3 regions of the Paenibacillus albicereus genome follow, and region 2 is predicted to be linked to each of the others. Evidence: riboswitches for the same ligand, from Rfam matches in the RefSeq annotation. Region 2 holds a riboswitch; each other region holds the start of a gene.
What was found. A riboswitch is a leader RNA that binds a small molecule or an ion and turns the genes downstream of it on or off. The one in region 2 is predicted to bind thiamine pyrophosphate.

Region 1 (2,261 bases), 2.5 Mb from region 2:
CCGCTCTGGTGCACGATGCTGCTCATCGTCGGGATCGGCTTCTATACGGTCACCAAAGGGGTCGATACGTTCTTTCGGATCGCGCAAGTGCTGCTGCCGGTGCTCGCCGGAAGCTACATGCTGCTGCTCGTGCTGCTGCTGGCCTCGGGCCGGATCGATCCGGACCGGCTAAGGCCGGTGCTGGAGCATGGACCGATGCCGGTGCTGCAGGCGGCGTTTCCGAACCTGATCGCCTTTCCGTTCAGCCAGACGATCGTGCTGCTCGTCTTCTGGAAATACGCGGCGGCCAACAAGCAGACCGGGGCGGCCAGTTATGCCGCATACGGGCTCGTCGCCATCTTCCTGATCGCGGTCAATGCCGTCATCATGATGGTGCTCGGCCCGGCCATGGCGTCGATCAAGGCGTTGCCGACGCTGGAGGCGGTCGAGCTGATTCGGCTGGCGAACTTCATCGAACGGCTGGACATCCTGGTGACGCTGCTGCTCTACATCGGGCTCTACGTCAAAATATCCGCGCTGTATCTGGCCTCCGCGCTGCTGCTGCGCTCGGCCTGCCGCTTGCCGCTGCCTGCCGGCGCGATCGGGCTCGGCGCCCTCATCTACGGGACCTCTTTTCTTGAACCGACGAATACGTTCCATCTATGGCTCGGCCTGGAGCTCGGACTCAAGCTGACGCCGTTCTATCAGCTCGTGCTGCCGGGGATCATGCTGCTGACTGGCGTCGGCTGGGTGAAGCGCAAGGCCGAGCGGCAGCGGAAAAAGAAAGCCGGAGAAGGGCAGGGCGGAGCGGAGCCTGCTCCCCGGGCGCAGCCGTCCGCATGAAGCTCCGGTCGAAAGCGCGAACCGCGACCAAGCCGCCGAACGAAGGATTCGGCGGCTTCCGCTTTTTCGCTCCGAGCTTCGCCATCGTTCGACAATCCGGTTGCAATCGGCCCGCTCTCTGCTATAATGGCTCTATTGACAACCGCATAGCTGGGGAGCTGGCGCACGCCGGCTGAGAGGGGAGAAGCATCCCGACCCGTACACCTGATCTGGATAATGCCAGCGTAGGAACCGTATGCAGCCGCCTGACCGGCGGCAAGCCCCTTGGGGGAGCTTGCCGAGGTCCCAGCGCGATCTGCCATGACATCATGACGTCTTCCTTGGGGGAGGCGTCTTTTTTCGTTGGACGGGCTCAGGTGCGCGGAGGAAGGGAAGGCGGACCGCGAACCCAGGCGAAGCGGATCGAGAGAAGAAAGCAGGGGAGAGCAATGGGGAACAGGAACAGATGGACAAGCGGCGTGCTGGCGGCGGCGCTGGCGATCGGGCTGGCCGGCTGCGGCGGCACGGCCGAGGAGAACGGCGGAGCGGCGGCGACGGACGCGCCGCTGCAAAAGGTGAAGGTCGTGCTCGACTGGACGCCGAACACGAATCATACGGGACTGTATGTGGCGCGCGACAAGGGCTATTTCAAGGAGCATGGCCTGGACGTCGAGATCGTGCAGCCGCCGGAGGGGACGGCCGCCGACACGCTCGTCGCCAAGGGAGAGGCGCAGTTCGGCGTCGGCTACCAGGAGAACTTGACGCTGGCGCGCACGCAGGAGCTGCCGCTCGTCTCGGTCGCGGCGGTCATCCAGCACAATACGTCGGGGTTCGCCTCGCCGGCGGACAAAGGAATCAAGGAGCCGAAGGACTTCGAAGGCAAGACGTACGGCGGCTGGGGAGCGCCGGTCGAGCAGGAGGTGCTCGCCTCGCTCATGCAGGAGCAGCAGGCGGAAGTCGGGAAGGTCAGGATCGTCAACATGGGCAACGCCGACTTCTTCACCGCCGTCAAGCGCGACATCGACTTCGCCTGGATTTTCTACGGGTGGACGGGCGTCGAGGCGGAGCTTCGCGGCGAGCAGCTGAACATGGTGTATCTGACCGACTACAGCGACAAGCTCGACTACTATACGCCGCTGTTGCAGACGAGCGAGAAGCTGATCGCCGAGCAGCCGGAGCTGGTGCGCGCGTTCGTCGCCGGCGCTTCGGAAGGCTACGAGGAGGCGATCCGCGATCCCGAGGGAGCGGCGGATGTGCTGATCGCGGCCGTGCCCGACCTGAATCCGGAGCTCGTGCGCGCCAGCCAGAAGTGGCTGAGTCCCAAGTACCAGGACGACGCGGCCCGCTGGGGCGAGCAGAAGGCCGAGGTATGGAACGGGTACGCCGACTGGATGGTCGAGCACGGCCTGATGGACGCCAAGCCGGATCTGGCGAAGGCGTTCACGAACGAGTTCCTGCCT
Region 2 (2,261 bases):
AACTGGTACAGGTCCACGTAGTCGGTCCGCAGCGCCTTCAGCGAGGCGTCCAGCTGGCGCACGACGTCCCCCGCCCCGTACACGTCGGTCCGCTTGAACCGCTCATGGAAATGATGGCCGAACTTCGTGGCGACGATCCAGTCCTCGCGCTTGCGGCGGCTCAAGTACCCCCCGATGAGCTGCTCCGACAGATGGTCCCCGTAGCATTCCGCCGTGTCGATCAGGTTGATGCCGAGCTCCGCGCCCTTGTCGAGGATCGCGTCGACCTCGTCCTGCGAGAAGTCCATGCCCCATTCCCCGCCGAATTGCCAGGTGCCGATGCCGACGACCGACACGTTCAGCTCCGTCTTGCCCAAGCGTCGATAGTTCATTGAACAATCCCTCCTTTCCTCCAGCTTACCCGCCCCGGAAAGCGGATGCAACCGAGCTTGGGGCCGCGGCCCCTTCCGCGCCCCCGTCGGCCCTCGCCGCTTCTTTTCCTATTGCCGAACCGGATTTTCCAAGGTATAGTAAGAGCACTTTCATAGCATGCATGGGGGCTCGATGAAGTCGGGCTGAGACTGCGGCCGCATGCCGCTGACCATTGATCTGATCTGGGTAATGCCAGCGTAGAGAGAATGCATCGCGCCACTCGGGCAAGGCCCCGTCCGTTCGGAGGACATCCGTCCTCCGCTCCACTCGGGCGGGCAATCCTTTCCCGACCGGCCTGCCGCGCGCAGGCCGGCCGAGTCCCTGCGGCCCGCCGCCGCAGGGGACGCACGCGCGCTTGTCCGATTCCATCTGCCCGCCGGCTGTCCGGCGGGCTTTTTTCGTATCCGCCTGCGGGCAGCCGCCCCGGGATCATGCCGCTGTGAGAGATCGACTCCCCATTCGAAAGGAAGCTGATCCTCCCATGTCCACCGCAACCCCGTCCCGCCGCCGGCCGCGCTCCGGCCATCGCCTCACTCTCGCCGACATCCTCGTCACGATCGTCATCTCGGTCGTCTTCGGCCTCGTCTACAAGGTCTGGGGCCCGATGTACGACGTCCTCAAGCCGCTCGGCCTGCACGCCGAGCAGCTCAGCTACGGCATGTGGTTCATGGCCGGCACGTTCGCCTTCCTGCTCATCCGCAAGCCCGGCGTGGCCATCCTGGCGGAAGTCTCCGCCGCCGCGATCGAGGCGTTCCTCGGCGGATCGTGGGGCATCTCGACGCTCTGGTACGGCCTGTTCCAGGGCCTCGGCGCCGAGCTGTTCTTCGCGTTGTTCCTGTACCGCAAGGCCGGTCCGATCGTCGCCGTGCTCGCCTCCATCGGTGCCGCCGTCGCCTCGATCTTCATCGACCGCTACTACGGCTACATCGACCAGCTCGCGTTCTGGAACTACGCGCTGTTCGTCTCGATGCGGCTGCTCGGCAGCATCGTCATCGCCGGCCTGTTCGCCTGGGCGCTGGCCCGCGCGCTCGAGCGCACCGGCGTGACGAGCCTGCTGCGTCCGGCTTCCGCCAAGGACTACGACGCGCTGGAGGGCTGAGGCGATGCCCTTCAGGACTAGGCGCGAGGCAGCTTCGCAGAGCGAGGCGCGGATAAGCGTAGCCGGAGCGGCTGCGGGCCCGGCGCTTGATCGCAACGCCGCTGCCGGTCGCACCCCACGGTGGGCGGAAGCAGCTGAAGCGGCTGCCGGAGGCTGCGCCTCGGACGCCCCGGACGCACCGGTCGCGGCCGAGGCGATCCGCCTGCGGCTCAAGTACCCCGGCGAGGACGCGCCGCTGCTGTTCCGCGACCTCGACGTGACGATCCGGCGCGGCGAGAAGGTGCTGCTGCTCGGACCGAGCGGCTGCGGCAAGTCGACGCTGCTGCAGGTGCTCGGCGGCCTCGTGCCCTCGGCGATCCCGATTCCGCTCAAGGCCGAGCGGCTCGTCGTGCCGGAGCGGCCGGGCTACGTCTTTCAGGATCCGGAGGCGCAATTCTGCATGCCTTATGCGGACGAGGAGATCGCGTTCGCGCTGGAAAACCAAGCCGTGCCCCGCCAGGAGATGCCGGGACGGATCGCGGCGTGCCTGGCGCAGGCCGGTCTCGTCCTGCCCGATCCGCATACGGCCATCTCGGCGATGTCCCAAGGGATGAAGCAGCGGCTCGCCGTCGCCTCGATGCTGGCCGTCGGTCCCGACGCGCTGCTGCTCGACGAGCCGACCGCGCTGCTCGACGCCGACGGCACGGCCCAGGTATGGGACGCGCTGCGCCGCATCTGGGACGGCCGCACCGTGCTCATCGTGGAGCACAAG
Region 3 (2,261 bases), 1.3 Mb from region 2:
CCCCTATCGCGCTCGTGATATGGTCGTAGCCCGGCGCGATGTCCGTCGTCAGCGGACCGAGCGTGTAGAAAGGCGCCTCGTCGCACACCGCGAGCTGGCGGTCCATGTTCTCCTTGATGAGATGCATCGGCACGTGGCCGGGGCCTTCGATCATCACCTGCACGTCGTGCTTCCAGGCGATCTTCGTCAGCTCGCCGAGCGTGTCCAGCTCCGCGAACTGCGCCTCGTCGTTGGCGTCGGCGATCGAGCCGGGACGGAGGCCGTCGCCGAGCGAGAAGCTGACGTCGTACGCTTTCATGATCTCGCAGATTTCCTCGAAATGCGTGTACAGGAAGTTCTCCCGATGATGGGCGAGGCACCACGCCGCCAGAATCGAGCCGCCCCGGCTGACGATGCCCGTCACGCGCTTCGCCGTCAGCGGCACGTAGCGCAGCAGCACGCCCGCATGGATCGTGAAATAGTCGACGCCCTGCTCCGCCTGCTCGATGAGCGTATCGCGGAACACCTCCCAGCTCAGGTCCTCCGCCTTGCCGTTCACCTTCTCCAGCGCCTGGTAGATCGGCACCGTGCCGACCGGGACGGGCGAGTTGCGGACGATCCATTCGCGCGTCGTGTGGATGTTCTTGCCGGTGGACAGGTCCATGATCGTGTCCGCGCCCCAGCGCGTCGCCCACGTCATCTTCTCGACCTCCTCCTCGATCGAGGAGGCGACGGCGGAGTTGCCGATGTTGGCGTTGATCTTCACATGAAAGTTCCGCCCGATAATCATCGGCTCGATCTCCGGGTGGTTGATGTTGGCGGGGATGATCGCGCGGCCGGCGGCCACCTCGCTGCGCACGAACTCCGGCTCCATCCCCTCGCGGAGGGCGATGAATTCCATCTCCGGCGTCACGATGCCGCGCCGCGCGTAATGCAGCTGCGTCACGTTGCGGCCGGGCTTGGCCCGCAGCGGCTGGCGGCCGGTCGGCGGGAACAGCTCCGCTCCTTTCGCCGCCGCCTTTTCCGCATCGAGGAAGCCGTTGTCCTCCGGCCGCACCTCGCGGCCCTCGTAGGCTTCCGTGTCGCCCCGCTCCTCGATCCAGCTCTCTCTCTGGGCGGGCAGACCGCGCCGGATGTCCGCGACATAGCTCTCGTCCGTATACGGCCCGCTGGAATCGTATACGCGCACCGGCTCGTTCGGCACCTGCCGTCCGCGCACGTCGCTGTCCGTCAGCGCGATCTCGCGCACCGGCACGCGCACGCCCGGCGTCGTTCCTTCTATGTACGCCTTGCGACTTCCCGGCAGCGGCTTCGTCAAGATGGGCATATCAAAAAAAACCTCCTCGCGGTTGTGGAATATCCGCTAGGAGGCTAGAGAGCAAAGAAGTCGGGCTGCGCATCGTTCCGTGACGGCTCATTGCGAGCCGGGACGGCGGGGCTTGGCTCGGTCTGCGCCAGCCGCCAGGTTGGGGGAGCTTCGGAGAAGGGTTCAGGAGGGAGCAGTCTGCACGGGAGTGCTTCCCGCGCCTTCGACGCAAGGCAGCCGGCGAAGCATTCCGACCGGGCCGCCCTTGTCTTTTCAGCCTCTATCCTTCTTATCCGAACGTCCTCGCCTCCTCCCCATCCGCTTGGCAGGGCGCAAAAAAGCCGCCTCCCCGGACAGGAAGCGGCGAACGGACGCAGACCGATACAAACGTTGCGCGATTCGACCACTTTCCTACGCTGGCATGACCCAGATCAGGTTCGAAGGGACCAAAGCTTCGCTTTATCTCAGCCCTCGCGGGCGCCCCTAGTGGATATCTTGGTTCTGACTATACGACGGGAGAGGAGGGGGTGTCAAGTTTATACGATATTAATCTAAGGCGAACAGTTTTCCGCAAAATCAATCGCTTTTTTTAAATATATTCAATTACAATTTCAATATCTTTGGTTCTGTTTTCATACAATGGATTCAACCAATCATTGCTTTTAACTACAACTAATTTAAATGAACCATCATCTAGATTAAATTCAGGATACCAGCCTAAATCCAACACAATCCACTCATCATGATCTCTCACTTGTAATATATCTTCTTTAAACGACCATATTTGATTACTATAATTGATTACTATAATTGATTACTATATTTCATTATCTCCACCATCCCCCCTCTCCCGCAACACTTGGACTTTTTGCTCGTCACCTATTGACAGGACGATTCTACGCGACTATATTTTGATTGACTCATTCAGTCAATTTATTTAATGGAGATGCCGTTCGTTTCATTTCCCACCGCCAAC

Region 1: it holds a riboswitch for thiamine pyrophosphate, as region 2 does, so the genes downstream of both, HGI30_RS12720 (ABC transporter substrate-binding protein) here and HGI30_RS01865 (ECF transporter S component) in region 2, are expected to answer to the same signal.
Region 3: it holds a riboswitch for thiamine pyrophosphate, as region 2 does, so the genes downstream of both, thiC (phosphomethylpyrimidine synthase ThiC) here and HGI30_RS01865 (ECF transporter S component) in region 2, are expected to answer to the same signal.

What each region holds. Positions count from the first base shown of each region.
Region 1 is NZ_CP051428.1:2,860,322-2,862,582, reverse strand. It holds gene HGI30_RS12725 (GerAB/ArcD/ProY family transporter) at 1-822, shown strand, start outside; TPP riboswitch at 964-1,071, shown strand; gene HGI30_RS12720 (ABC transporter substrate-binding protein) at 1,251-2,261, shown strand, end outside.
Region 2 is NZ_CP051428.1:410,112-412,372, reverse strand. It holds gene HGI30_RS01870 (aldo/keto reductase) at 1-371, opposite strand, end outside; TPP riboswitch at 523-632, shown strand; gene HGI30_RS01865 (ECF transporter S component) at 893-1,510, shown strand; gene HGI30_RS01860 (ABC transporter ATP-binding protein) at 1,515-2,261, shown strand, end outside.
Region 3 is NZ_CP051428.1:1,702,942-1,705,202, reverse strand. It holds gene thiC (phosphomethylpyrimidine synthase ThiC) at 1-1,306, opposite strand, end outside; TPP riboswitch at 1,677-1,780, opposite strand; gene HGI30_RS07425 (hypothetical protein) at 1,875-2,039, opposite strand.